DNA from 2 places in the Asaia sp. A2 genome. Region 1 is predicted to be linked to the other one. Evidence: riboswitches for the same ligand, from Rfam matches in the RefSeq annotation. Region 1 holds a riboswitch; the other holds the start of a gene.

Region 1 (14,977 bases):
GACCAGGTCGGCGAGATCCTCCGGTTTGCGCGGTACCGAAAGTTCCTCACCGCGATTCCGGTCGCCGGTCAGTCGCCAGTAAAGCAGAGAGGCTGTCTCGGCGGGCGGCAGGCCGGCAAAACCACCAAGGCGCAGCATGGCGGCTTCCAGCACGAGTTGCGAGCTCCACCCGGCTTCCACATCACTCACCTTTGGCAGGCTGCCTGTCTTGTAATCGATGATGGTGGCCCGCCCGTCAGATCCGATCTCGATCCGGTCTGCGCGTGCATTGAGTTTGAAGGGTGCATAGGGCGGCGTCAGGGTCAGGGTGCCTTTCTGCTCGGTACTGATCCGGGCCGGCTTCTCTCTCCCGGCCTCGCGCTCGCAAACCCAATCGGCAATACGCATCAGGCGCGGACGCCACCAGGCTGCAAGAGCTGGCCGAAGGTCTCGCCCCTCCATCGCCTTGAGCAACGCTGCATGAAGCGCCCTGCCCCCGTTTTGCCCTGCGGCCAGCCAGGCATCGATGCCGTCATGCACCACCACACCGATATCCGAGCGATCCGCTGCCTCTTCCAGAGCAGGCAGGGCTCTCAGGCCCAGCACATGACGGGCATAGATGGCGTAAGGGTCGCGCAACCACAGATCGATTTCCGTTACCGAAAGCCGTCTTGGCCTGCGGGCCACAGGCGGGCGCGGTTCAGGCGGCGGCACCGGACGGGCTGCCCCTTGTGGCTGGTCCAGATGGACCTGCCAGAAAAGGGCCGGATGGCTGGGCAGGTTTTGCCCGCGTCCTTCAAGCAGGGCATCGAGCCGCACAAGCCAACGTGCCGGGACGGCAGGGGCCCCATCGCGTCGCGATGCACTCGACAGGACAATTTCCTCACCTGACAGGAACGCTGTGGTGAAGTCATGCGCCGCCGTGCCCACCAGTCGTTCTGGCGAAGGCAGGCCTGCGCGCGTGCGCATTGGGCGGCTGAGCCACGGGCCGGGGTCGGTGGCAGGCGGCCATATCCCCTCGTTGAGCCCCCCCAGAATGACAAGATTGGCAAACTGCAACCGGGCCTCAAGCACGCCCAGTATCGAGACACGGGGGTGAAGGGCTTCGCCATCGCGCCCCTGCAATACGCGCTGGCCAAACACCATCTGCCCCGCCATCGAGGCAAGAAGGAAGGCAGGCATGGCCGCCAGACCCTGCGGCGGCAGAACGGCACCATGAGTCATCAGGCTGGCGACATGGCGCGAAAGGGCGTGGCCCTCTGCCCCAAGCCAGAGCCGCTCTTCACCCGGCTGATCCGATGTCGTGGCCAGCACCTCTGCGGCACGAACGAGCAGGGTGAGCAGATCCGGCAGGGGAAGATCCCCACATTCCAGAAGAGGCGACATCGCTTCCGAAAGCCGTTCCAGAAAATCCGATAGTGGCTCGACCTGATCGGGGCTGTCTGCCGTCTCGGCCGCGCTCTGGTCCTGCTTCTGCAGCGCAAGGCGCAATCCGGCCATGCCGGGTGGTGGCGCAGGACCGCGCAGCACCAGTCGCTCAAGGCGACGCGCCGTGGCACGACAATTGCCCGGTGTGCTGCCCAGCGCGACAAGCGGATGCTTGAGCAGCGCCAGCAGGGCAACGGGGGCCAGATTGGCGACAGCCGCTTCGGCCACAAGGCGCAGCAGGATGGAAGCAGGCGCGAGCGCCAGCGCCTCACCTGCGCTGTCATCTGCCACAATGCCGTAACGCAGCAGTTCCGTTGCCACGCGACGCGCCAGAGCGCGGTCAGGTGTTACCAGTGAGGCCGTCCGGCCGGGAGTCTCCACCGCATGACGCAGGATCATGGCGAGACTGGCGGCCTCCTGCTGCTGGTCATCGGCATCGACACGCGTGATGCCGGCCAGTGGCAGGGGGGTCGTGCTTTCTCCCCAGGCCGAAAGGCCTTCCATCGGGCGCATGAACAGGCTGGTCAGGGCGGCACGCGCCTGAAGGGCCTGTGCGGCGGCCTTGTCCGCGTTGGTCGGGAGGTCGTCCCAGAGCACGATGGTTTCACGGGAAACACCCAGATCGCTGACAAGGCGACGAAATCCGGATTGCGGATGGCTTTCCGGCAATGTGTCCCACAGCGTTTCCGGCAGATCGAGATCCACACCGGGCAGAATGACACAGCCCTGGGGCGCATCGAGCACCGCACGCAGGATAGCACAGACGGCAAACATGCCATCGGTGAATCCGACAGCCCAGAGCGGCCCCTGAGGCGGGACATCGCGCCAGCGCGCCGCCTGCGCCTGCAGGACCGCCACCTGCCGCGCGACCGGGTTCATCAACCCGGTTTCCTTCAGCCATTGCGGCCAGGCCTCGGTGACGATGTGCAGAAACTGCAGCGTTTTATGCCAGTGATCGGCAAAGCGTGGCTCGGCAGCATCGGGCAGACGCTCGCGCAGATCGACACCAACGCGTTCGGCATCATCCATCAGCTCTGCAAGGGCAGAGGCCAGCGGCCAGGCCTGCTCAAGGGTCAGGTCAGCGCTGAACACGCCCCTGGCCTGAAGCACCAGCGCCGCCAGAACCGACAGGCGGCGCAGCTTGTCCACCGCAGGCGGGAAGGAAAACGCCTCGGCTCCCGAAAGCGCCAGATCCTCCTCGTTCACATCACCAACCGGCACGATGCGGGGTAGCAGCGCTGCCTTGCCATCCAGAGAGCGCAAAAACGCCTCGGTGAGATTACGGGCAGCGCGTCGGCTCGGCACAAGAATCAGCGCATTATCGGCCTCCTGCCGCGCCGGTCCGGCCAGCCAGCGACGCGCCACATCGTCGAGAAAGGAGCGATCGGGTGGGATCGTCGCCAGTGTCACAGCCGGTCGTCCCACCCCGTGACCTGCGCCAGCCTCTCTGTTTCTCCCAGCCCCGGCAAAAGGGTCAGATGCAGGGCATGCGAAGGAAGCTCGTCACCCGCGCGCTCGGGCCACTCCACCAGCATGATTCCTTCCTGAACCTCGTCCCAGCCCAGTTCGAACAGGGCATCAGGTCCGTCCAGCCGCCAAAGATCGAAATGCGCCACGCTGGCCTTGGGCAACTCATAGATCTGCACCAGAGAGAATGTTGGACTGGGCACTTCGAGCAAAGGATCCTCCGCCAGGGCACGCAAGAACGCTCGGGCAAAAACACTCTTGCCCATACCCATCTCGCCATGCAGCGCAATCACATCCCCCGGCCGCGACAACTCTGCCAGACGGACAGCAAGGGCTTCGGTGGCGGGCTGATTGGGCAAAGACAGGACATTCATGGAGGCCAGTCTAGAACCGCATAGGAATGATGGGTAGGGGAAAGCATATTGAGCCGAGCGACGGCTGGCTTACCCGCTCACTTAGGTCAGCGCTTTTTGTCATGGCAAAGACCGCAGTACTGTGAGTAACCACACGGTCTCGCTTTACCTGTCATTGTCAAACACTGTGGAACGCCCCGGTCGGTTCCAGAAAAATCTCGCCGTAAGGCGCAGGCCTGTCATTGACAGGGCCTCTTTCGCGGCGAACTCGGGGGGGGGAGGTCTTGCTGCGCCCTACCGCCGGTAGGCTGGCAGATCGACCTTGTGCAGAATGGCATATCCACGCAGGGCGAAGCCCAGGACGACAGCAACCGCGCCAGCCAGGATGGGCTGCACACCCATCCCTGTCAGGCCAACATAAAGTCCGGCAGCCAGCGCGGCGGCGGTGACGTATAATTCCGGGCGGATCACGATCGAGGGGAGTCCGGCCAGAACATCGCGTATGATGCCGCCCATGCAGGCTGTCACCACGCCCATGATGGCAGCTGGCAGCCAGGGAATACCGTAGGCAATGGCCTTGGCGGCGCCGTAAACGGCATAGGATGCCAGCCCCAGACCATCGAACCAGTCGATCGCCCGTTCGTGCCAGTAGCGATGCGGCGTGAACCAGACCAGCAAGGCGATACCCAGACACACGGCCAGAGGTGCTGTCGCATGCATCCAGAACACCGGAGCACCAATCAGCAGGTCACGCAACGTCCCGCCGCCGACCCCTGTCATGGCCGCAAAGAAGGCGAAGGTCACGATGTTCTGCCGTGCCTTGGCTGCCACAAGCGCGCCGGAGATCGCGAAAACCGCCGTTCCTGCCATATCAAGATCCGACAGGGTGGAGGCCGATAACGCATGGATGGAAGCAAGTGTCGCTGGGCTCACGCGGCAAGGGCCTCGATGTCATCGGCAAGCTGCGTCACACGGGCCGGATCGGCATCCCATGCAAACATGAAACGCGCCCCCCCACCGATGAAGGTGTAAAAACGCCAGCCCCGCTCGCGCAGCCCCTCCAGCACGGCCTCTGGCGCCTTGAGAAACACCGCATTGGCCTGCACGGGAAACATGAGCGACAAGCCCGGAAGCGCCTCGATAAGCGAGGCCAGGGCACGGGCGCAGCTATTGCCATGCGCGCCGTTTCGCAGCCAGGCCCCGCTTTCGAGCAGACCGATCCAGGGCGCGGAAATGAAGCGCATTTTCGAGGCCAGCTGCCCGGCCTGCTTGCAACGATAGTCAAAGCCTTCGGCAAGGGCTGAGTCGAAAAAGAGAATGGCCTCGCCTACCCCCATGCCGTTCTTCGTGCCACCGAAACACAACACATCCACCCCCGCCTGCCACGTCATTTCGGCGGGGGTACAGCCCAGCGCCGCACAGGCATTGGCAAAGCGTGCGCCATCCATATGCAGACGCAGCCCGAGTTCGTGGCAGGTTTCTGAAATGGCGCGTATCTCGCCCAGGGAATAGACCTCGCCCGTCTCGGTCGGCTGAGTGATCGTCACCACCTTGGGCTTGGGGTAATGGATATCGCTGCGACAGGTTGCGAGCGCCCGGATATCCTCGGGGAAAAGCTTGGCATGATCCGTCCGCGCCACCAGCAGTTTGGAGCCATTGGAGAAGAATTCGGGGGCTCCACACTCATCGGTTTCGACATGGGCGAAAGACGAGCAGATTACACTGTTATAGGACTGACAGAGCGCCGCCAGCGCCAGCGAATTGGCCGCCGTGCCGTTGAAGGCAAAGAACACCTCGCAGCGTGTCTCGAACAGTGCACGAAAGCTGTCAGCAGCGCGGCTGGTCCATTCATCATCGCCATAGGCCGGAACGGAGCCTTTATTAGCCTGATGCATGATGTCCCATACTTCGGGGCAGATACCGGCATAATTGTCACTGGCAAATTGCTGGGCCACAGGCTGGAAATCCTTGCGCGTCTGAAAAAGCAGTATGGGCTTGCGGCAAGGAGGGTGTGGCGTGTCCCGAGATTGCCGGAGCGGCCACATCTCTCCGGTTGCCCGGAGATACCACCTTGCCCGGGAGCAGGTTGGCGCCGGTAAAACGATACCGGCTCTTGATGCTGGGTCTCTCGTATCAAAGCCCCAGCGGCACGGCAAGGGTGGGCTTCTCCGGCCGTCTATCAGCCGACAACCGCCCGCAAACAGAGTGACACGACCCAACAGGCACAGAAGCCATGTGAGGGGGGTGCATCGCAGGAAAGAATGTGGTTTCTTTCAGCCTCGTTGCGAAGCATGACCGAGCCGACAGGCCGGACAGATATGGATGAAAGCTGACATGGGCCAGACCCCTCTCGACATCGATGTAGCCATTATCGGTGCAGGGCCGACCGCGCTTTTTGCCGCGTTCGAGTGCAGCATGCTCAAACTTTCATGCGTGCTGATTGATGCATTGAGCGAGATTGGTGGCCAATGCGCGGCGCTGTATCCTGAAAAGCCGATCTATGACATTCCGGCGCATCCTTCCATTGAAGGCGGTGCCCTGATTGCCGCGCTCGATGCCCAGATCGCCCCCTTCGATGTGCCCCGCCTTCTGGGCCAGCGCGTGGAAAAGCTGTCGGGCCAGCGCGGCGCCTTCACGCTCGAGACGGACAAGAACAATGTGGTGACGGCGCGCGCCGTGATCATCGCGGCAGGAGCGGGCGCATTCGGCCCGAATCGCCCGCCGCTCGATGGGCTGGATGCCTATGAGGCGAGTGGCGCTGTCCAGTACTACGTGCGCAAGCGTGCCGATTTTGCAGGCAAGCGCATTGTGGTGGCGGGCGGTGGCGATTCCGCCCTCGACTGGGCGCTGTCGCTTTCCGACATCGCGGAAAAGATCTACCTGCTTCATCGCCGCGACCGCTTTCGTGGTGCACCCGAAACCCTCTCCCAGATCGAATCCCGTGTGGCCGAAGGGCGTATCGAAAAAGTCGTGCCCTATCAGCTTCACGCATTGCAGGGCGAGAATGGCGCCCTTACCGCGGTCGATGTGATCGATCTTGAGGGCCAGACCCGTCGCATCGAAGCCGATACGCTGCTGCCTTTCTATGGTCTCTCGACCGATCTCGGCCCGATTGCCACCTGGAACATCGATACCGTGCGCAGCACGATTCCCGTCACGCCCTCCAGCATGGAAACCAGCCTGCCCGGCGTTTTTGCCATTGGTGACATCGCCACCTATCCCGGCAAGCTGAAGCTGATCCTGCAGGGATTCAGCGAGGGAGCCATGGCAGCCCATGCCATTCATCCCATCGTCCACCCCGATCAGGCCCTTCACTTTGAATATTCCACAAGCAAGGGTGTGCCGTCAGGGTCTTGAGCCGTGACAGGGCCCCGGTTTAGTATGATCCCGAAATGATCGAAAGACGCGAACCCTGATGACAACCCAGCCAGACGAGGCGCAAACCGACGTCGTCAGACGTGCCGGTGGATGGCTTCGTATCGACCTCGACGCCATCAAGCAGAACTACCAGCTGCTGAAATCCCGTGTGGGACCCGATGTCACCGTCGGGGCCGCGGTAAAGGCGGATGCCTACGGGCTGGGTGTGACGCGTGTCGCCCCTGCCCTCTATCGCGCCGGATGCCGTCGGTTCTTTGTGGCCACCGTTCAGGAGGGGCTGGAGCTACGCCCCATCCTGGCGGCCGATGCTGTCATCTGTATCCTCAATGGCCCGGCACCGGGCAGCGAGGCGCTTTTGCAGGACAAAGGGCTCACCCCGGTTCTGAACAGCCTCGACCATGTGCGTCGCTGGGCAGCGCTCTGTCGTGATACTGGCATGCGCTCCCCCTGCCTGCTTCAGCTCGACAGCGGCATGTCGCGCTTTGGTCTGTCCGAGGCCGATATCGATACGCTTATTGCCGAAAACACCCTGACCGATCTGGCCATTGATTATATCATGAGCCATCTGGCCTGCGCGGATGAATACCAGTCGCCGCGCAATGAAGGGCAGCGCCTGCAATTCGACGCTCTGCGCCGCAAGCTTCCGGCCCTGCCTGCCAGTCTTGCAGCGTCGAGCGGTATTTTTCTGGGGGAAGCCTTCCATCATGATCTGGTCCGGCCGGGTTATGCACTCTATGGCGGCAACCCGACCCCGGATCGCGCCAATCCCATGCATCCGGTTGTCACCCTGCTGGCCGGCATGGTGCAGGATCGCTGGATCGCCCCGGATGTGGCGGTAGGCTACAGCGCGCGTTTCATCGCGACACAGCCCACGCGCATCGCAACCCTTTCCGTCGGCTATGCCGATGGTTTCCACAGACGCGGCGGTGGCCTTGCCAGCGCCGTTCTGCCTGACAGCCCTGATATCCTGTTGCCCATCGTGGGGCGGATTTCGATGGACTGCATGGCGCTGGATCTGACCGCGCTGGGAGACAGACCCCTGCCCCCCGGCACCGGTTTCGAGCTGATCGGCCCCCATCGTCCGCTGGACGAACTGGCCGCGGCACTGGATACGATCGGATATGAGTTGCTGACCGGACTCGGGAAGCGCTTCCATCGTGAATATATCGAGAGTTCACAATGAAGATCATCGTCATGGGCGCCGGTGTCATCGGCGTCACCACAGCCTGGTATCTTGCCGAGCAGGGTCATGAGGTCGAGGTCATCGACCGCCAGCCGGGCGTCGGGCTCGAAACCTCCTTTGCCAATGCCGGTCAGGTCTCCCCCGGCTATTCCACGCCCTGGGCCATGCCGGGCCTGCCCCTCAAGGCAATGCGCTGGATGCTCGAAAAGCACGCGCCGCTGGTCGTACGTGCTGCCGCCGTCAACATGCCGATGCTGCGCTTCATGACGCAGCTTCTGACCAACTGTACGCATCATGCCTATGACATCAACAAGAGCCGTATGCTGCGCATTGCGGAATACAGCCGTGACTGTCAGGCCGAACTGCGCCGCAGCACCGGCATTACCTATGACGATGGACAGAAGGGCCTGATCCAGCTCTTCCGCACCGACAAGCAGATCGAGCATGCCCATGAGGACATGCGCCTGCTTGAGGAAAGCGGCGTAGCCCACGAATTGCTGGGCATGGACGACGTGCTGAAATACGAGCCCGGCCTTGCCGGTGCGCGCCAGATTCTCAAGGGTGGCCTGCGTCTGCCCGGTGACGAATCCGGAGATGCCTATCTCTTCACACAGCGCCTTGCCGCCATGGCGGCGGAGAAGGGCGTGAGCTTCCGCTTCCGCACCGAAATCGAAGCCATCGAAGCGGCGAGCGACGCCATCTACGGTATCCGCACCAGTGCGGGGCGCCTGACGGCCGATGCCTATGTGCTGGCACTGGGCAGCTACTCGCCCCGCCTGCTCAAGCCCATCGAACTCGATCTGCCGGTCTATCCGGTCAAGGGCTACTCGCTGACAGCCCCGATCACCGATGAAAGCCGTGTTCCGACCTCGACGGTCAATGACGAGACCTACAAGGTTGCCATGACACGCCTTGGCGATCGTATTCGCATTGGTGGTACGGCAGAACTGACGGGGTGGCGCCTCAAGCTGAGCCAGGACCGTCGCGAAACGCTCGAACTGTCGTTCAACGACATGTTCGGCGGTGCCGATCTGAGCCGTGCCCGCTACTGGACCGGGCTGCGCCCCTGCACGCCGGATGGCACACCCGTCATCGGTCCGTCCGGGCGCTACAGCAATCTGTGGCTGAACACGGGCCACGGCACGCTGGGCTGGACCATGGCCTGCGGCTCGGGTCGCATCCTCGCAGACCGCATCAGCGGCAAGCGCACCGACATCCCCTCACTGGATCTGTCGCTGGACCGCTACACGTCCTGAGATGCTTCAGGGCTCCGCCCTGAACCCGGAAGGGGGCTTGCCCCCTTCACCCCGCCCAGAGTTGGCACTGTTTCTCTGTCACCTGCGTAGGGGAATATTTGAATTGATAACGCGATCACCGGGATTACCAAAACTCGCTGTTACCATAGCATCTCCAATGGCCTCCTTAAGAACGATACCGTAAGGCGACGGGCCTATGATCACTCTCTCTATGATCTTATCCGCGTTCAATGGTTGTCCCTGCCTGTCCTTGAGGTGTTCAAACTTAATCTGTGCGATCTTTTGCGGTACGCCCCCAACAGAAACCGGCGTGACCGGCAGGGGAATCTCACGATTCGGCGACAGGTATTTTCCCGTATAAACTCTCCATTCTTTCTCTTCATGAAAGCCCGGGTGTTTCAAAATAACCGAAAAATGCGTGAATAAACTGTATAATATTTCAACTATATCTATATTCCGAACGATATCGATATGTTCGTTCATGAGATCTATAATATTAGAAAAGTACCTTATGAAGCCATTTGGATCTTTATAGAGAACCGGGCTTATAAATAGTCCATCGTTGCGTTTTTCGTCTCTGATAACGATAGGATCGATAACGAGGCACGCGTTCGTATCGCCTCCATAGGCACGCCACATCGACAATCTACCAAATTTGTTCTCAGAATCATTCTGCCCGTGTTCAGTCAGAGATGTGATATAGGTTCCAGCGTAACGGTCCCGGCTAATGCCCGTCAGCAGAGACCATAGATGAGCCACACCACCCGGTTTGATCTTCTCTATAAATTGGCGGAGCCGCTCACCTTCGTCTCCCGCCCACAGCGCGTCAATGCATTGATGGCCGTGTTCGATTTCAAGAAAATCGTTCATGACTGTCGCATTGCGCAGCCAGATTTCGCCTTTTTCAATGATTTTTATCGCGGTATCCGCACTCGTATAATAGGCGAACCGCTTGTCACCACTTCTGAATGACGCGCGTTGACCGTCTTCGTCGGGAAAGAATATCTCCTCCAATATCTGATCTACATCGACCGTCATCAGCCCCCCCCTCGATACCGTTCATCATAGCACCCGCCAGACGTCAGGCACAAAAAAAGGGGCCGTTTCCGACCCCTTTTCCGTAACCAGTCTCAGGACCGATTAGTTGCCGGAAGCGTCCTTCTCGGCGGCAGCTGCTGCACCCTTCTTGTGGTGCTTGTGCTTGTGCTTGCCCTTATGCTTATGCTTGGCAGCCTTGTCTTCCGTACCAGCCGTCGGGGCAGCTTCAGAAGCCGGAGCAGGAGCCGTGGCTTCCGGTGTGGTAGGGGCCGCAGCAGCTGGGGCCGCCGGGGCGGCTTCCTGCGTGGTCTGGGCGAAAGCAGGAGCGCTCAGCGTCATGGCAAGAGCGGCAACGCCGGTGAGAAGGCGACGATTGAAAACGAGCATGTAACAAGCTCCAGAATACGAATTTACATAATCACAGGCGTCAGCCAGACTGTAGAACAGACCACCTGAACTTATGACGTAACAGACGCTATCAGTATTTTACTGTCTCGTCTTGGAGAAAATTAGATAAAATGCGTGTAATCGCACGGTAAAGGCTTGTTTAAGCCTTAATGCCGACATGATCATAAAAAAAGGCCACCGCTACCGGTGACCTTTCCTCAAGAACTCGTTCGTTTTTGAACGGGCCTTGTCATCCTGTCAGAATGCCTCCTGACCGATTGATACCAACCGGTCAGGAAACACATCCTTATCAGACGTCAGACTTGACCTTGGACATGCGCTTGCGCTCATTCGGGTCCAGGTAACGCTTGCGGATACGCACGGCAGACGGCGTCACTTCGACCAGCTCATCGTCTTCGATATAGGCAATCGCCTGCTCAAGGCTCATCTTGCGCGGCGGCGTCAGAAGCAGTGCATCGTCCTTACCGGCGGCGCGGATGTTGGTCAGCTTCTTTTCACGGACAGCGTTCACATCGAGATCGTTCTCGCGCGAATGCTCACCCAGGATCATGCCGGTGTAAATCTTTTCGCCAGCTTCGACGAACAGCGTGCCACGATCCTGCAGCGAGAACAGGGCGTACTGCGTGGTCGCACCATCTTCTGCCGAGATCAGCGAGCCGTTGCGACGGCCATCGATCGTGCCTGCATAAGGCTTATAGCCTGCGAACAGACGGTTCATAATGCCCGTGCCGCGCGTGTCGGTCAGGAACTCGCCGTGATAGCCGATCAGGCCGCGCGACGGGATGAGGAAGGTCAGACGGACCTTGTCACCACCCGACGGACGCATGTCCTGCATCACACCCTTACGCATCGACATCTTTTCGACGACCACGCCCGAATAGGGCTCGTCAACGTCGACCAGAACCTCTTCGTACGGCTCTTCACGCTCGCCAGTCTCTTCATTGTTCCGGAAGAGGACGCGCGGACGACCGATGGTCAGCTCGAAGCCTTCGCGACGCATGGTCTCGATGAGCACGCCAAGCTGGAGTTCGCCACGACCGGCAACCTCGAAGGCTTCGCTTTCGGCGCTCTCGGTCACCTTGATGGCCACGTTGCCTTCGGTTTCCTTGAACAGACGATCACGGATCTGGCGCGACGTCACCTTCTTGCCTTCACGACCGCCCAGAGGGCCGTCATTGATGCGGAAGGTCATGGTCAGGGTCGGCGGATCGACCGGGGTCGAGGGCAGCGGGGCGTCGAGAGCCGGGTCTGCAATGGTATCGGGAATGGTGGCGTCGGACAGACCGGCCACAGCCACGATATCACCGGCTTCGGCTTCATCCACCGGCACGCGATCCAGACCGCGGAACGACAGCAGCTTGGTCAGACGACCCGTTTCCACGATCGTGCCATCGGGGCGCAGCACGCGCACCGGCATGTTCACGCGGGCGCGGCCCTGCTCGATACGACCCGTCAGGATGCGGCCCAGGAAGTTGTCGCTTTCGAGAATGGTCGAAACCATGCCGAAAGGGGCTTCCTTGTCGAGGCCCGGCGTCGGCACGTGGCGCAGCACCAGGTCGAACAGCGGGGACAGATCCTTGCGGGGGCCGTTCATTTCCAGATCGGCCCAGCCCTGACGACCCGAGGCGTACAGCATCGGGAAGTCAAGCTGATGCTCGTCGGCGCCAAGAGCTGCGAACAGGTCGAAGATTTCTTCATGAACTTCGTCGGGGCGGGCATCGCCACGGTCGATCTTGTTCACGACCACGATCGGACGCAGGCCACGGGCCAGCGCCTTGCCCAGCACGAACTTGGTCTGCGGCAGAGCGCCTTCAGCCGAGTCGACCAGGATGATCGCGCCGTCCACCATGCTCAGGATACGCTCGACCTCACCACCGAAATCGGCGTGGCCCGGCGTGTCGATGATGTTGATGCGCGTCTCGTTCCAGACGACCGAGGTGCACTTGGCAAGAATGGTGATGCCGCGCTCACGCTCGAGGTCATTGCTGTCCATCGCGCGCTCAGCAACGTGCTGGTTTTCGCGGAACGAGCCGGATTGCTTGAGAAGCTGGTCAACAAGGGTGGTCTTGCCATGATCGACGTGCGCGATAATGGCGATGTTACGGATTTCCATGAAGCGGTCCTGATCGGGCTTGCAGGGTCATGCCCTGCCGGATCGCTCCCTGGGAACGACACAAAGCCGGGACTGACGGATTGGCCGTGTTCTGCACAATTTCCCGTCAGAGTGCAATGAAAGGATCGGAAAGACCGGGTTTTTTAGCATTCCCGGGCCTTCTTCCAACGTAATACAGGCCCCTGCCCCGCCTCTCTGAAAGAGTTGAGCCCTTTCTTCCCTGTGTAGTAAGGCAAGATATAGAGGCGCAGGTTTCCAAAGGGCGACCGCCCTTTGGCAGGGTTCGGGGCGGCGCCCCGAAACAGCCTTCAGGCCTTGAGCGCGAAATCCGCGGCAGGGCGTGCGCCCATGCGGGTAATGATCGCACCAGCAGCTTCGTTGCCCAGACGGCCACATGCTTCGAGGCTGCGGCCCTTGGCCAGTCCAGCCAGGAATCCGGCAGCGAAGGCATCGCCAGCACCCGTCGTATCGACCACCTTTACGGGTTCCGTCGGAACGACCAGCTTCTCGCTATTGGAGAGAATGACCGCGCCCTTTTCGCTGCGGGTCAGCACGACAAGGGCAGCGTCACGCCCGGCCTGCGTGGCGGCGGCATCGAAATCCTCGGTCTCGTAAAGGGCACAGATCTCGGACTCATTGGCGAAGAGAATATCGATATGCCCGGCGACCAGCGCACGAAAGGCAGCATGATGGCGTGCCACGCAGAACGTATCCGACAGGGTCAGGGCCACGCGGCGACCGGCCTTGTGCGCCGTCTCGGCCGCAAGGATGAAAGCGGCCTGCGCGCGGTCCTTGTCGAACAGATAGCCCTCCATATAGGTCACGGCGGCGGCGGAGACGGCGGCCTGATCCACATCCTCGGGTCCGAACTCGGTGCAGATGCCCAGATAGGTGTGCATGGTACGCTGCCCGTCAGGCGTGACGAGAATGATGCAACGCGCGGTGGGGCGATCGGCATTCCGGACGGGGGCTGAGGGGTAGAACAGCTTCTGCGCGGCGATGTCTCGGGCATAGCCAAGCCCTGCCTCATCATCTGCCACCTTGCCCAGATACCCGACGCGAGCGCCCAGACGGGCGGCAACGACTGCCGTGTTGGCGGCGGAACCGCCCCCCATGATCTGCTCCGGGGTGATCTTTGCCTCGATAGAAGCGGCCTGATCGGCATCGATCAATGTCATGCTGCCCAGTGGCGAACCGAGCGCCGTCAGTGTCTCATGTGAAACCGGCGCGAGGATATCGACAATCGCGTTGCCGATGCAGAGCAGATCGAGAGTGGGTGCAGTCATGAGGGCTCCGATGCGATGAAATTTAGTGGAGAAAACAAGGTTCACGCCTTGAAATCAACATGATCAGACGTGATCGTAATGTTGCGTGAACGACAGGTTCGGCATTCTTTCCGACAGGCCATGACACAAGAGCGGGTCAGGGTCAAAAACCGCGAAAACCTGCTGTTTATCTGCTTGTCGCTTGCGCAAAATAACGTGTAAGCCGGGTCAGGGCGCAGAGTATCCCTCGGGTGATTTTGCGTCTGCCACCAGCCGCCAGCGGCACCCGAACCGCCACCTTTCAGAACGCGCAGCGGGGTTCTCTTGTTCAAACGACGCAAACCAGAAGATACAGCAAAGCCCTCATCTTCAGGTGCATCGGCCAGTATCGGCCAAAAACCGGCTGCCCCCACGACGGGCAGCGCTTCGCTTTTCCCCGAGCGTCCGGCCCCAGCGGCTGACGCCTCACCAGCCTCACAAGTCAAGGATTCTGCCGCGATGGGTCGTTCGCCGTTCCCCACCCCTCCCTCACCTGCAACGCCTGCCACCCCGGCAGCCCCAGCCCGTCCTGCAGCCGCAGCAGCTTCGGCACCTGGCGGGCGCCGTGAAGTGACCGACCGCCGTACGCTGGTCGTTGGACGCGGTATTTCAGTGCAGGGTTCGATTCAGGATGCCGAACGCCTTGTTGTCGAGGGAACGGTTGAGGCCACCCTGCTTCAGGCAACCGAGCTTTCCGTTGCACAGGGCGGTGTCTTCCGCGGTGAAATTGAAGTCGAGGATGCCGACCTTGCGGGCACGATCGACGGCACGCTGACCGTCCGTGGCAATCTGACCGTGCGTGCTACGGGCCGTCTGATTGGCAAGACGCGCACCCGCCGTCTGCAGGTCGAGGATGGTGGCCAGATTACAGGTCATCTGGAAATGATCACAGGTGACATGCCTGCCCGCCCGACCCCCGTCGAGGCCCCTGCCCCCGCAGCTGAGAAGACTGAAGAGACCACGCCTTCAGCCTGATCCCTCTTGGCCATATGCAACAGAAAAGCCCGGTCCTGTCAGACCGGGCTTTTCTTTATTCATCCTTGTTCAGGCCCGTTTCAGCCAACGCTTTC
Region 2 (14,977 bases), on a different contig from region 1:
TGCTGCTCGAACTGGCCCTGATGGTCGTTCGTGACGGTGAAGGGGCAACGAAGATGTTCACGGTGCGTGTAAGCGGTGCCGTTTCAGACGAATCGGCCAAGAAGATCGCCCTCGCCGTTGGCAACTCCCCGCTGGTCAAGACGGCTATTGCCGGTGAGGACGCCAACTGGGGCCGCGTCGTCATGGCCGTTGGCAAGAGCGGCGAGCCAGCCAATCGCGATACGCTCTCGGTCGCCATCGGCAATGTCTGGATTGCCCGACAGGGAACGGTTGTCGAAGGCTATGATGAAACCCCCGTGGTGGCCCATATGAAAGGTCAGGATATCGATATCCAGCTCGATCTCGGGCTCGCCAATGGCCATGCACAGATCTGGAGCTGCGATCTGACTCACGGGTATATCGACATCAACGGCTCCTACCGAAGCTGAACCATTACCGCTGGGCCTGCCAAACGGGCCCGGCATGGCGGCCTTCGCTCCAGCGGTCCTGTCCTGAGGGACCACTGGAGCCCGAGCGCAGAAGCGCACCCTTCCCCGAATCCAGCGGACGGGCCTCTTCTCAACAGCGTCTGCGTCCTTTCTCTGTGCCTGCGTGCGGCATTGCGCCTCATCATTTTCTGATTTAGTACCGTAGTCGTCCTTTTTTGATCGCTGCGACGCATCTCGCGTCTGGACGATCGCGTTGATTGCTCCCACATTGTGGGTTGAGAGCGAGACGCGCTCACAACAAGAGCAATCATATCAGTGTCGTAATTCCTGCCCGGACGACACTGCGGAGGAAACTTCATGGCTAATGGATTTCGCGTGGTTATCATCGGCGGCGGTGTTGCCGGGATGGAAACAGCGATGACCCTCGGTCGCGGCCGCCATCGCAACATCGAAACCACGCTGATCGACAAGGGCGCCGTCCATTACTGGAAACCCATGCTACACGAATTCGCAGCGGGGACGGGTGAGGAAACGCGGGATTGTACGACCTTTATGGAGGCCAGCCGCCGTTTCGGCTTCCGCTTTATCCAGAGTTCGCTGAGCAGCGTTGACCGTGAGAAGCACGAGATACGCCTCGCGAATGACGAGATCGTACCCTACGACATGCTGGTGGTCTCGCTTGGCTCGCGCTCGAATGATTTCGGCATTACGGGCGTCATGGCCAACTGTACGTTCATCGATTCACTGCCCGATGCAAGCTCGTTTCATGAAAAATTCCGGGCGGCTTTCCGTGATGCAGCCGCCAGCAATCGCAAGCTTGAGGTCGGTATTGTCGGTGGCGGTGCAACAGGCACGCAGCTTGCTGCCGAGTTGTGCAGCGCCATCGATCTCGCCCCAGGTTATGGCAAGGATGCAAGACGCAACGTACTGCGCCTCTCCCTGATCGAGACAGGCAAGCGTATTCTCCCCGCATTCCCCGAGCGCGTGTCAAACGATGCCCGCAAGCAGCTTGAGGCTCTGGGCGTGTCGGTTCTGACCGAGGCCATGGTGACGTCGGTCGATGAGGAAGGGTTTCACCTCAAGGACGGGCGCGTCATCCCGGCCTCGTTGCGTGTATGGGCTGCCGGTGTGCGCGCCAGTGCTGCCACCGAACTGTTCGAGGGGCTGGAAATCGCCCGTGGCGGCCAGCTTGTCGTCAATCATCACATGCAGTCCACGAGCGATACGTCGATTTTTGCCCTGGGCGACTGCGCGCGTATCAACGACGCCCCGCTTCCCGCCACAGCACAGGTTGCGCGCCAGCAGGGCATCTATCTTGGCCGCGCCATACCGGTCATCGCTCAGGGCCGCGAGCCCTCGACATTTGTTTACCGCGACCGTGGTGCGGTCGTGTCTTTGGGAGACTATAACGGGTGGGGCATGGTTGGTGCCTCGACGAGTTTCGGTGGCGGCTTCCTGCGTGGCCTCGCCCCGAGATGGCTTCATGATCTGATCTTCCGTCAGCATCAGATTGGCGTCATGGGTCTGGCCCGCGGGACGGCTGCCTTCCTCAAGGCTCATCTGAACCCGACCCGCCCACGTCTGGACCAATAACACCCGATCAACGGTAGTCTCGATTCATGCCCCAGCAACGGTCACAGTCTCTCCCCCCCACCGAGGCGCAACGCCTTGATGATATGGTTGCCACGCTGCAAGCGCGTGGCTTTGCCTTCGAGCGTGGGCCCGATATGCGCTCCTTTCTCAAAGCCTTTGGTTTTGAGGACTGGGACCGCTTTGCCGAGAGCTGGAACCGGCTGGGGCTTGACCGGTACATGGCGGATGGCGGGCGCTATCGCAAACGGCGTTATGCCACCTACGCGCTGGCGGGCGGGCGTATCGACCGCAAGCGCCATCAACCTCACTATCAGAGCCGCGATTACAACCTGCTCAATGGCGGGATCGAACGCTGGTTCGGTCCGGTTGAGGATGCCATTGCCTCACATCCGGTCATGCTCTCCATTCTCAATGCTGCGCATCTTCTGGCGTTGCGCATGACGCCGGCCTCGACCCAACCCGATAGCTGGCATGCGGAGGTGCATCAGTTTCGTATTGAAGCCCAGGCCGGCAGTCAGGGGCGCCCGACTCCCGAAGGCATGCATCGTGATGGTGTGGACTGGGTTTTCGTCCTGATGGTCAGTCGCGAAAATGTCGCTTCCGGCGTCACGACGATCCACGACGATCAGCGTCAGGAAGTCGGCTCGTTCACGCTCGAGTCACCGCTCGACACTGCCCTCGTCGATGATCATCGTGTGTACCACGGGGTCACCCCCGTCGAGCCGATCGACCCCGCCCGCCCGGCCTATCGTGACGTACTGGTCGTCACGCTCAGACATGCGTAATAAACCGGCGTGAAAAAACGGCCCCTGCGATTCGTGAGGGCAAAATGAAAGACAATCCGATGCGTTTTCGTGTGGTACTGGCGGGTATTGCCATCACGGGTCTTATGGCAGCTCCTGCCCTGGCCCGGACGCATCAGAAATCGACGCCATCAGGCAGTGGGCCGCATCCAGTCATTCTCACGGCGCTGCCCGGTACCAATCTCGATCAGGAGGCCCGCCAACTGAGCGCGGGCGATCTGGCCGATGCCGCCAAACATAATGATCAGCCTGTCGTTCTGGTTGCCTCGGCACCGCTTTCCACAGACCGGGGGGATATGGCGCTCTTTGTGCAACTACAATCCGCCCGCCTTTGCGGCTCGGCAGGCTGCTCCACATCGGTCTATTTGCGCCATAAGGGTGGCTGGAAGCTTGTGCTCGACTCGGTAAGCGGAGCCATATCTGTCCTGTCGAGCCGTCATAACGGTATGCATGACCTGCTGATCGACAAGAATGATCGCTGGACCTGGAATGGAACAACCTATCAGGACGGCGCACCCGCAGCAGCTCCGGCGCCACAGAGGGCAGACAAGGACGGCAAGAACAAGGGTGACGAGACCCCGAAGAAAAAGCTTCTTCGCGGCTAGTCTCTGCACCCAGTTTTTCGGGGGAATTGGAGCGGGTGAAGGGAATCGAACCCTCGTATGCAGCTTGGGAAGCTGCCGTTCTACCATTGAACTACACCCGCAACGGCGCCCCTTCTATCCCACTCGCTTGCGTGATGCAATCATCCCGCTGCCAGTTGACGACGGACACAGCCTTTGCGCATAGTCGCAACCGTGATGCCGAAAGCGGCAGAACCCTCGCGATTTGAACGGCCGGATTGCGGCGAGGCTAAACAACAGCGCTAAAGAGGCCCGGAACCAGTTTAGTTCCAGGTTTTCCACGGCCAGAATCGCACCCTACGGATCACGGTGCATTTTGGAGCGTCTCCCTCCCATGACTCAAAATAATTTCGGCCCCTCGACACGTCTGTTGCATCAGGATGTCAGCCGTACCGAACATGGCGAAACCAGCGAAGCCATCTTCCTCACCTCGGGCTTTGTCTATGACAGCGCCGAGCAGGCGGCCGCCACATTCACCGGCGACATCACCCATTACCAGTATTCCCGCTTCGGTAATCCCACGACCGATGCCCTCCAGTCACGCCTCGCCCTGCTGGAAGGAGCCGAGGCCTGCATCGTGACAGCCAGTGGCATGGGGGCAGTCTCATCTGCCCTGCTGTCCCATCTGAAACAGGGCGACCGTGTAGTCGCGTCCCGCGCCCTGTTCGGCTCATGCTACTGGATCGTGACCAATCTGCTGCCGCGCTACGGCATTGAGACTGTGCTTGTCGATGGTGATGACTGGGCCGGGTGGGAGGCAGCGCTTTCACAGCCAACCGGCGCCGTGCTGATCGAAAGCCCCTCGAACCCGATGCTCGACGTACTGGACATCGAACGTATTGCCGATCTCGCACACAAGGCCGGCGCCCTGCTGATGGTCGACAACGTGTTTGCCTCCCCGGTCGGACAGAAACCTCTGGCCCTTGGGGCCGACGTGGTTCTGTACTCCTGCACAAAGCATATTGATGGGCAGGGCCGCGTTCTTGGCGGCGCTGTTCTGGGCCGCAAGCAGTGGATTGAGGACGTTCTCCAGCCCTTCACCCGTAATACAGGCAACGCCCTCTCACCGTTCAATGCATGGGTGCTGCTCAAGGGGCTCGAAACTCTCCCGCTGCGCGTCAACGCCATGGCTCACAATGCCAGCGAAGTGGCGAAATTCCTTGAAAACCAGCCGGGCATTGCTCGTGTTGCCTATCCTGGCCTCGCCTCTCACCCCCAGCGTGCCCTGGTGGAAAAGCAGATGCTCAATGGCGGCTCACTGGTTGCTTTCGAGGTCGAAGGTGGCCGTGAGGCAGCGTTCCGCTTCCTCAATGCGTTCAGGCTGATTGCGATTTCCAACAACCTGGGCGACGCAAGATCTCTCGCTACGCATCCTGCTACGACAACGCACTCCAAGGTCGATGCGGCCGAGCGCGCCAAACTCGGAATCACCGATGGCGCCATCCGTCTTTCAGTAGGGCTTGAAGATGCCAGCGACCTGATTGCGGATCTTCAGCGAGGGCTTGCAGCGCTCAAAGCCTGATTGCTTTTCAGCGCTTCATCGGCCTACAAGGCGGGCATGTCACAAAAGCCTGCCCCTCCCCGCCTCGTGGCCGATCCTGAAGCCAGCCTTGCCGAAGCCATGGAAGCCGCACCTCGTTACGAGGCCACAACCCAGGGGGTGACTGTCTCTGTGCGCACTTTCTGGCTCGAGGACCAATCCCAGCCGGAAGACCATCATTTTGCCTGGGCCTATCATATCCGGATCGAGAATGGCGGTAACGAAACAATCCAGCTGCTGACCCGGTTCTGGGAAATCACGGATGGACGCGGGAAAACCGATCATATTCACGGTGATGGCGTCGTTGGAGAGCAACCTGTTCTGATTGCCCAGGAAGTCTTTGAATATACTTCGGGCGTGGCCCTACCCACGCCTTGTGGCTTCATGCGCGGCATGTATCACATGATTGTTCCTGCTTCAGGCGAGCGCTTTGATGTGGCCATTCCAGCCTTCAGTCTTGATAGTCCTCATCGTTTAGGTCTTGTTCACTGACAACGAGACGCCCCCTCCCCTCAAGCTTGGCGCGATAGAGCGCCTGATCGGCCCTTTCGAGCGCTTCCATCCAGATTTCGCGAGGCGTTTCGATTTCTGGAATACTCCGCGCAAGACCAGCGCTGCATCCGATCACCAATGCACCGACCTTGGTCTCAAAAGGCCTTCCACTCAACGCCGCTAGCAACGTCTCGACACGCCGACGTGATGTAGGCAGATCTCCTTGGATAACGATGAGGAACTCCTCACCGCCATAACGGCCGATGATCTCCTCCGACTGCTTTTCCTGAAGAAGGCGCGTGCCGATTTCGGCCAGGATTTCATCTCCGATCGTATGACCGAATGTATCGTTGATCGATTTGAAATAATCGACATCGAATAGCGCCAATGTCACCGTGCGATGCTTACCCTCATAATCGGGGTGTCCAAGCCGCTCGATCAACCTCAGCACACTGGCTTCAGCTGTACGACGATTCATCAGGCGCGTGAGTCCATCCTGCCGTGCCTGCTGTTCCAGAGCAGCCTGCGCGGCACGCATCTCAACGGTACGTTCGTTCACGAGGGCTTCCAGACGCTTCTGCCGTTGCAAAAAGTAGCGGAAGCGAACGCGGTTGAGGACATAGGGCAGAACGACCACGGCAAGGATATAAGAGACGATCAGGGGCCACGCCATCCACCAGGGACGCTGCATTCTGATCAGGAGCACGATAGGACGCGAAACGATGTTCCGATTGTCGTTGATGGCCTGAACAAGCAACCGGGTATGGCCCGGCGGCACAAAATTATAGCGAATTTCACCTGTCGTTGAGGTGATCCAGTCCTGATCGATGCCCTCCAGGCGATATCTGAAATGCGTGGTGGATGCGAGCGCAGTATTCAGCGAGCCCAGCGTGACCGTCAGTGGATCACGTGTGAAGGGGACTGCGTGCTCAGGCAATACTCGATCGCCCAGTCTGGCTTCGATAAAGACTGGCCTGAGATCAACCGGCTCGAAGAAGTGCTCGGGGTGCAACAGATGCGATACACCGCGCGTCGTGGTTATCCAGATTGAGCCGTCCGGGTCTTCTGTGAGACCCTGTTGATTGATGTTGGCAGAGATCAGTCCATCATCACGGGTCAACCTTATCCATTGGTGCCCGTCATAAGCTGCCAGCCCGTTTTCAGTCCCCACCCACAACCGTCGATGCCGGTCCCAGAGCAGGCTGAAGATAATCTGCGATCCGGTGCATTCTGCACCGACCTGAGTCGTTTTTTTGATCCTGTTCCCGTCGAGATGGACATGCAGGAGACCTACACGCGCCCGCACACCACCAATCCACAAGTCATCATGCGACGAGAAAGTCATGGTCATCGGTTCGAAATCACGCCCGTTGGCCCAGTGTGTTAGCACGGGGTACCAGCTTCCTGCGCTGGTGCGTCTGTAAAGCGCGTTTCCAACGATGGCCCAGGGCGTTCCATCATCGCGAAGTGCCAGGGCGCTTGCGGTTTTGACGAGGGGCTGGCCTGCCGCATTTAAGGCGCTGTGCGGTGCAGTTGCCCCATGGGGCAGCTCAAACAACCCCTCACCGGAAGCGATCCAGAGCGTATCGTCCCGCACCGAATGAGCAAGGCCGAGGACCTGTCGTATTGGATATTTCCAGTTGCAAAGGAAATGCCCTGATTCGAACCCACAATGAACCAGATCACGGTCATCGACCGGCAGCCAGTATCCTGATTTTCCGTCTGAAACCCCGAAGAAAAAGTTGCCGCCCCTCAGGCGCTCACCAATTTCATTGTGCTGAAACGCGTAAAGACCCTGGTCCGTCAGGAGAAGCTGCTTGCCGGAAGCCGGCAGGACAGACCAGACCGAGCGGATACTCTCCGGCTCAAGATTTTCCCATATTCCCCATCCGATCAGCTTGGTGAGCTCAACCCAGTCCTGGACAGTCCAGAGCTGCTGATCACGATCAACATAGGCAAAATGGATGTCCTGCTCCCGGCCCAGATCATGGCTTGGAACTGTCCAGTATTGTCCGTTGAAGGAATGCAACCGTGTGCCGTCGAAAAACATGGTCGCATCCAGCGATCTGACGACAAAAGTCGGATGCCGGACGACGTCGTGTGGATCGATTGGCCAATCAATGGGGAGTTTTTCAACCTGCCCGTCATCCTGTGGCAGAAAGAGCGTCGTGGAGGTAAGCGCATAGAATCTGGAGTCATGCTGCGTAAGAGACGGGCTGGAGATCTCCGCCTCCCACGGGAGCCTGAGTGTACGCAACCCGCTGAGATCACGAAGAACCGTACCTCCGGGCTCGCGCAGAAAAACCCTTGCTCCAATCTGATAGATCAGGGTTCTCGCCTTCGCCGCAACGGGCTGCGTCGAACAGGAAAGCAGATCGTCTTCAGGAAGGTCGCAGAGATAAATGCCACGGTCGCTTGCGACGACCAGGCGTCCTTGATCAATCAGGATGTTATCGACATGCTTCAGCCTGCCAAGTTTCAGGCGCCTGAACTCCAGGTGGAGCGGCGAAAGACGCGCACTGGTTGCCTGCAGCGAGACGACGAGAGCGCCGCGCTGCATAACGATGATCCGGCCATCAGGGAGAAAGCGGATACCATCAGCATGGCTGGACTGATCGGGACCATCCTGAACGTTAAGCTGATAGAAGCGCTGCCCTGAAAAGAAATAGAGGGAACGCTGAGTAAGAAGATACAGGTAGCCCTGCCCGTCTTGCGACATACCGTAGAGATACGAGTTGTCTACGCCATCACGCTGCGTGAAGTTTTGCATGGCCAGATCGGCTTCCCCCGCAAACGCGGACGTCAGCCACACGGCAGGCAGAAGCAGCATGATCAGAACGATACGGCATGCGGCCCAGCGGACATGGCAAAGGAAGGACAACACGAAACGTGTCGAACCTTCCTTGGTCGAGTAGGTGCATGAAACGGATGTCAGGTCTTGTTCCTCAAACGCGTCGATGCGCTGTGAACCATTAGTCTAGTATAACCAACACATCACGTCGTTAAAAACTCGCGATATCATGCATCACCCTGGAGGCAGGCTTTCGGGATATCCCGATCACCATGCCTCGAGCCAGCATCTAGAAGAGATACCTGTCAGACGACAGGTTCACGATTCCCCACAACACAGGCACCCGGCTGGATGCACGGATCCCATGTCTGACCCGGCGGCGGACGAGGTCCCGCATAGGCTACGTCCTGCCGGTTCTCTGCAATACAGGCGCCCGGCTGGATGCACGGATCCCACGTCTGACCCGGCGGCGGACGAGGTCCCGCATAGGCGATATCCTGTCGGTTCTCTGCAATACAGGCGCCCGGCTGGATGCACGGATCCCATGTCTGCCCCGGCGGCGGACGAGGTCCCGCATAGGCTACGTCCTGCCGGTTCTCTGCAATACAGGCGCCCGGCTGGATGCACGGATCCCATGTCTGACCCGGCGGCGGGCGGGGACCCGCATAGGCGATATCCTGTCGGTTCTCTGCAATACAGGCGCCCGGCTGGATGCATGGATCCCATGTCTGACCCGGCGGCGGGCGGGGACCCGCATAGGCCACGCTGGGCAGGGCTGAAATCCCCTTATGCGCTTCCTGAGGCAATGACGCAGAGGCCGCAACACCCAACCCAAGTAAGGAACCCGCAAAGGTAAGTACCGAAAGAGATCTTGACGCAGCGATGAAGAGAGACATGAGACCCATCCACTTACATACGAAAGCTTTATTGCTTGAGCGGATGATGGTCTCGATTTTCTATTTGGTCTTGCGTATTTATGGTATGGTTTACGGGCTGAGCAATTCCATGACTTCATATATTGTATTTACTACTTATTATCGAAATTTTATATTTAATTGATATTCCGCCATGCAATCCCGACTCCTTACGACGCATTGTTTTCTCACTCCGGTTAAATTCGCGTAAATATCGGTTACTTCCTCGCCGCCCCTTACGATTTGAACGCTATTTGTCCGGCCATCTCGTCCTCCGTACGTCGATACGGCTTAGCCGGCCTCGGCGATCGCACGGCTCATGATTGGGCATCACAACGAATTTGGTTTGAATTAACGTGATAAACTCTTAAAGATCACATGGACTTTGGGATTTACCGCGTGAACGCGACGATTCCTCTGCAGGTCCGGCCTCCAGGCTTTCTCGACTAAGGTCTTTTCATATGAGTAACGTTACATCTTCTGCACCGGTAGAAACTAAAGTTCCTCTGGTTGGAAAAATGATGCTTGCCGCCATTCTTGCGGCTGTCGCCGGATTGATGTTCGGTCTCGATATCGGCGTCATCTCGGGTGCGCTCGGCTTTATTGCCAAGGAATTTCAGGCCAGTGATACCGCGCAGGAGTGGATCGTTTCCTCCATGATGTTCGGCGCCGCCCTGGGAGCGCTCGTTGCGGGCCGCCTCTCCTACAGCCTCGGCCGCAAGAAGGCGCTGGTCTTCAGTGCAGCTCTGTTTGTGATTGGCGCCATCTGCTGCGTCGTCGCCCACTCCGTCACCCTGCTCATCGTGGCCCGTGCGATCCTTGGCCTTGCCATCGGCATCGCCAGCTTCGTTGCGCCACTCTACATTTCAGAAGTGGCTGACGAGCAGCATCGTGGCAGTCTGATCTCGGTGTACCAGCTCATGATCACCATCGGGATTCTCCTCGCCTTCATCTCCGATGCCATGTTCGCCTATTCCGGTTCCTGGCGCTGGATGCTCGGTATCGTCGCCGTTCCGGGTGCCGTGTTCCTTGTGGGCTCGCTTTTCCTCCCCGACAGCCCGCGTTGGCTGATGCTGCGCGGTCGCCATGCCGAGGCGCTCGAAACCCTGGCCTCGCTGCGCGCCTCGCGTGCTGATGCCGAGAGCGAAATCCACGATATCCAGGCAGGTCTGCAACAGAAGCAGCGCGGCTTCTCGATGTTCCTGGAAAATCCGAATTTCCGTCGTTCCGTCATGCTCGGCATCGGTCTGCAGATCGTGCAGCAGCTCACCGGCATCAACATCGTCATGTATTACGCACCGCGTATCTTTGAAGTGGCCGGGTTTGGTCAGGACGGACAGATGTGGGGCACGGCCATCGTCGGTCTGGTCAACATGCTGGCCACCTTCATCGCCATCGGATTCGTCGATCGCTGGGGTCGTCGCCCGATGCTCGTTGCCGGCTTCGTCATCATGGCTATCGGCATGGGTGCGCTCGCGATCCTGCTTTCCTTCGGCCAGGATTCGAGCACGATGATGCATTATCTCTCGGTAGCCGTGCTGCTTCTCTTCATCACGGGCTTTGCCTTCTCGGCTGGTCCGCTCATCTGGGTGCTTTGCGCCGAAGTGCAGCCGCTCCAGGGGCGTGATTTCGGCATTGCCTGCTCGACCTTCACCAACTGGATTGCGAACATGGTCGTAGGCGCCACGTTCCTGACGCTGCTTGGCACACTGGGTGCCTCGCACACCTTCTGGCTGTATGCTGCGCTTAATGCGGTGTTTATCCTCGTCACTCTCGCTTTCGTGCCGGAGACGCGGGGCGTGTCACTCGAGTCTCTTGAGCACAAGCTCAACAAGGGTATCCGCCTGCGCGATATCGGTCGCTGAGACACACTTGACGTGTGACGCACAGGTCATGGGCTCCGCAGTCACTGCGGGGCCCTTTTTTCTTGGCTTGACGCGGCAGGGACAAATCCCCATTCCCTGAACATCATGCGTATTGCTGCCATCCTCCTCGCTGCCGGTTCCGGTCGCCGCTTCGCTGATGCCAGCGCTGCGCCGGCCACCGGCCTTTCTGCCACGCCAAAGCAGTACATGCTGCTTGGTGGCAAAACCGTCATTCGCCACGCGGCCGAAGCGCTGCGCGACCATGTGACCCTCATCCAGCCGGTTGGTGATGACCCGTTGCTGCTGCAAGCCCTCGACGGGATCGAGGCACTGCCGCCTGTCGCAGGGGGACGTGAGCGTCAGGACAGTGTGCGCGCCGGGCTTGAGGCCCTCTCCCGCCTGCCTGAGCCGCCCGATCTTGTCCTGGTCCATGATGGTGCACGCCCCTATGTGCCAGCCGATGTCGTAAAGAACGTGCTCCAGGCGCTGGAAAAGCATCCGGGTGCCATACCAGCGGTCGCTGTGGCGGATACGCTCAAGCGCGGTCGCGACGGCCTGGTCGACACAACCGTTTGCCGCGACTCCCTGTGGCGTGCCCAGACCCCGCAAGGCTTCCATTTCCCACTTCTGCTCGACCTGCACCGTACGCATCAGGGGCCTGTCACCGATGACGCCGCCCTGCTCGAAGCCGCGGGGCATCCGGTCGCCCTCGTTCAGGGCGCTGAAGATAATATCAAACTGACCCTACCGGAGGATCTCGTGCGTCTCGAAAGACTGCTCGGCTCGACCCCACTCCCGCGCACGGGGCTGGGCTATGACGTTCATGCCTTCGAGGCCGGCCGTCCGCTGATCCTCTGCGGTATCACCATCCCCCATGATCGCGGGCTGGCGGGCCATTCCGACGCTGATGTCGGTATTCATACCCTGTGCGATGCCATTTATGGTGCGCTCGCCGAGGGAGATATCGGCCGCCATTTTCCACCCACGGATAATGAGTGGAAGGATATGGATTCCGCGCGTTTCCTGATCCACGCGGGCGAACGTATCCGTCAGCGCGGCGGCATGCTGATCAATGCCGATGTAACGCTCATCTGCGAGCGTCCCAAGATCGGCCCTCACGCTCAGGCCATGCGCGAGCGCCTTGCCTCGTTGCTTCAAGTCGATGTGGACCGCATCTCGGTGAAGGCGACCACCTCCGAGCGACTTGGTTTCACGGGCCGTGAAGAGGGTATTGCAGCCACGGCTGTCGCCACGGTGCTCGTCCCCTGAGCAAAATACAAAGCGTATAGACGCGAAAAGCCCGGCCATTGCGCCGGGCTTTTTTCATTGATACGCCCCAAGGGCGGCAAAAGCTGCGCCCTTGGGGCGGATCATGCCGGACGTTCTCTCCTTCCGGCGAAGGCCGGATGAGCGAAACTCAGCCTTTGATGGCGCAGATCACAACAATGACCGGGGTTGCCGCAAGGAGCAGCCAGACATTCTGGACGCAACGTGCCACGAAATGGGCAGAGCGCACCTTGAACGGAATACGACGGATGAGATTTGCAGCAGCGGCGTTCTCATCCAGTACGGCCTGAATACGAGAAGACATACCTGATCCTTGCACAAATTCTTCTGATTACCTGAAAACCCTCTAATAAATCGCGAAGAGCGGGTCGAGTAACCAATGGTCACCGAGTGTGATGACCACTGAAGGCAAGGGTTAAAGGCCGATCATGGCAAAATCATGCCTGATTCGTCTCAACTCCGTAAGAAAGCTCCAGATACCGTAACGCAATTTCCACATCTGCCGCGTTGCGATCAATCTCCTGCATTAGCGCATCATCCTCGCCCCATTGCGCCATCTGGTGCCGCTCCTCGACACTTGCCATCAGCCGTGCCGAAGCAGCGTCCACCCATCCCTCGACCAGACCAATCGCCAGAATCAGGCTTCCCGTTGCAGGTGCGCAGATTGCGGCACAAGTCAGGGCTGCGTCATCCATACGCTCAAGGGCGGCCCCATAAGCCTTCTGAAGCTCAGGAGCGATGGAGAGCGGCAGAAGACTGCGCGTGACCTGAGGCACAACACCATGCCTACTGCCAAACAGGGCAAGAACCGGGTCAAACAGAACGTCCTGCTCGCGACCAAGAGACCCGATGGCCCGGTAACAAAGCAGATCATTTTCACCATAGGCGCTGAGGCCTCCAATGATCTGCGCGCGGTCAGGCCGGATACGCTCGATTTCCGTACCCGCCATCTGCGTCATAGGCAGATCGGATGTCCGAAATGCCTCCCCGTCGGGAATGCCCCGCCACTCGGCGGCAATAGCGTCAGCAAGCCGGGCAGACGATGTGGTCAGCGTATTCCCGCCGGGCAGTCTGAAAGGGCGCCCGTCAAGCATGACAGCGTAATGCCCATTGGGTCCATACGCTGCAACTTCAACGGCTTTCCAGAAACGCTTGATCGTCTGGCTCAATGCAATATCCCCAAACCATGCAGCAATTCAGCGGCCTGCGAATGCTTCTTGCGCTCAGGGGCGGCTTCACCTGACATGTTCTCACGCGCAGCGGAGAGAATATCAGGACAGGTATCGGGCTGGCTGCCGCCGATTGTCAGCTGGAAACGCCCCCCTTCGGTCGCCTCCTGGCTTGCCTTGGGTGCATCGAGCGTTCCCGTGACCAGCACCGGGGTAGAAGCCCCCGTACCGCCGAAACCGATCCGCGGCACCAGGTGCAGATCTAGCGTCTCGTCAGCGAGATCGTAAACACCGTGGCCAGACAGGGTGAGCGCACCAGCCTCCATACCGATCGTATCGAGTTGGGCCTGCCCTCGCTCGAACCGGGCGTGAAGCCCAAGGCAGCGCACCGGCAGTTCACGATGCGAGAGCAGCGAACGCGCCGCATCGCCCAGATAGACTCCAAGCCTGCTGGTATCGATCGTGCCACCCACCATGGAAAGGCCCAGATGCCCCTGCAGGGAGTCGCGCATCGCTGCGCGTGTTTCACCCCGTGCATCGAGCTCACCCACCAGCATCAACGGCCCATGAAACAGGTCAGGGATTGAGAGCAGGGTCTGCGCCAGCGTGGCCGGGAAGAGCACTGGGGAGAAAACAACACTGACAGAGGCAGGCGACACATTCCGATCGTAAACGGCACGCCCGGCAAGCGTCATGCCATTGCCCGCCCCCTTGATTGATTCGATGGCCAGCTTTGCGTTGTTCAACGCGATATGCCCGGAGACATCGCTGTAATCATCACCATTGAAGCGCAGTTTTGCCGCAGAAACATCAATCGATGCCTGCCCCTGATCAATGAAGTGCTGCAAGCCAGTCATGTTGTCGGTATTGCCCACAGTGTCGGAAGGTGCCGTAGCCACCGTCTGAGGGGCTGCAATGCCGTGGCCGACTGCCCCGATCTGACCCGCAACTGGCATCTGCACAGGTGAGGTCGCTGAGGACGCGGGAGACGAAGCCCCCGATGCGCCCGGACCGGCGGGCACAGTGACTTGCGCTGCCTCACCGGCCCTGTCATCGCGTCGCCCCAGCCAGAGCCCCTTGAGGGCATCGAGATCAAGAGCTGAAAACTGGAGCCTTCCGTCTATGGCAGATGGCAGGGGGGCCTTCACCGAGGCATTCATCACGCCCGTCGCCTCATGGCTTGTCAGGCTCAGCCCCTCGATCTGGATCGATCCGGACGTGTCGCGCTGCACCCCCCCCTTGAACGTCACATCGTGCAGTGCCGCCTGCATGACACTGAGCGTGCGTGCCTGCCCTTCCAGAACAAGCGTAGAGTCATCCGCGCCGATCTGGCCGGAGAGATGGGCCGTAAGCCCCGAACCAGTCCCGATCTTGGACACATCCCGCAGCTCCATCGCCACCGGGAGCGGCGTTGCAAGTCCGGACTGCCAGGCCGTACCAGCCTGAGCCAGGGTTCCAAAACGTCCCTGCAG

Evidence for each region. A riboswitch is a leader RNA that binds a small molecule or an ion and turns the genes downstream of it on or off. The one in region 1 is predicted to bind S-adenosylmethionine.
Region 2: linked by a shared signal. The riboswitch ahead of metZ (O-succinylhomoserine sulfhydrylase) and the one ahead of ACWNRM_RS06500 (threonine aldolase family protein) in region 1 are both predicted to bind S-adenosylmethionine.

What each region holds. Positions count from the first base shown of each region.
Region 1 covers NZ_JBXWTO010000005.1:214,948-229,924, reverse strand. The annotation lists gene addB (double-strand break repair protein AddB) at 1-2,817, opposite strand, end outside; gene tsaE (tRNA (adenosine(37)-N6)-threonylcarbamoyltransferase complex ATPase subunit type 1 TsaE) at 2,814-3,248, opposite strand; gene ACWNRM_RS06505 (trimeric intracellular cation channel family protein) at 3,522-4,160, opposite strand; gene ACWNRM_RS06500 (threonine aldolase family protein) at 4,157-5,182, opposite strand; SAM-I-IV-variant riboswitch at 5,241-5,352, opposite strand; gene ACWNRM_RS06495 (NAD(P)/FAD-dependent oxidoreductase) at 5,562-6,584, shown strand; gene alr (alanine racemase) at 6,643-7,788, shown strand; gene ACWNRM_RS06485 (D-amino acid dehydrogenase) at 7,785-9,044, shown strand; gene ACWNRM_RS06480 (DUF2971 domain-containing protein) at 9,123-10,082, opposite strand; gene ACWNRM_RS06475 (hypothetical protein) at 10,185-10,469, opposite strand; gene typA (translational GTPase TypA) at 10,780-12,603, opposite strand; gene ACWNRM_RS06465 (adenosine kinase) at 12,912-13,889, opposite strand; gene ACWNRM_RS06460 (bactofilin family protein) at 14,367-14,882, shown strand; gene ACWNRM_RS06455 (GcrA family cell cycle regulator) at 14,963-14,977, opposite strand, start outside.
Region 2 covers NZ_JBXWTO010000001.1:314,670-329,646, forward strand. The annotation lists gene argJ (bifunctional glutamate N-acetyltransferase/amino-acid acetyltransferase ArgJ) at 1-428, shown strand, start outside; gene ACWNRM_RS01445 (NAD(P)/FAD-dependent oxidoreductase) at 786-2,021, shown strand; gene ACWNRM_RS01450 (2OG-Fe dioxygenase family protein) at 2,048-2,806, shown strand; gene ACWNRM_RS01455 (hypothetical protein) at 2,851-3,429, shown strand; tRNA gene ACWNRM_RS01460 (tRNA-Gly) at 3,457-3,530, opposite strand; SAM riboswitch at 3,635-3,714, shown strand; gene metZ (O-succinylhomoserine sulfhydrylase) at 3,782-4,969, shown strand; gene apaG (Co2+/Mg2+ efflux protein ApaG) at 5,006-5,479, shown strand; gene ACWNRM_RS01475 (diguanylate cyclase) at 5,439-8,363, opposite strand; gene ACWNRM_RS01480 (hypothetical protein) at 8,576-9,166, opposite strand; gene ACWNRM_RS01485 (sugar porter family MFS transporter) at 9,646-11,049, shown strand; gene ACWNRM_RS01490 (bifunctional 2-C-methyl-D-erythritol 4-phosphate cytidylyltransferase/2-C-methyl-D-erythritol 2,4-cyclodiphosphate synthase) at 11,155-12,318, shown strand; gene ACWNRM_RS01495 (hypothetical protein) at 12,467-12,640, opposite strand; gene ACWNRM_RS01500 (ATP12 family protein) at 12,774-13,505, opposite strand; gene ACWNRM_RS01505 (AsmA family protein) at 13,502-14,977, opposite strand, start outside.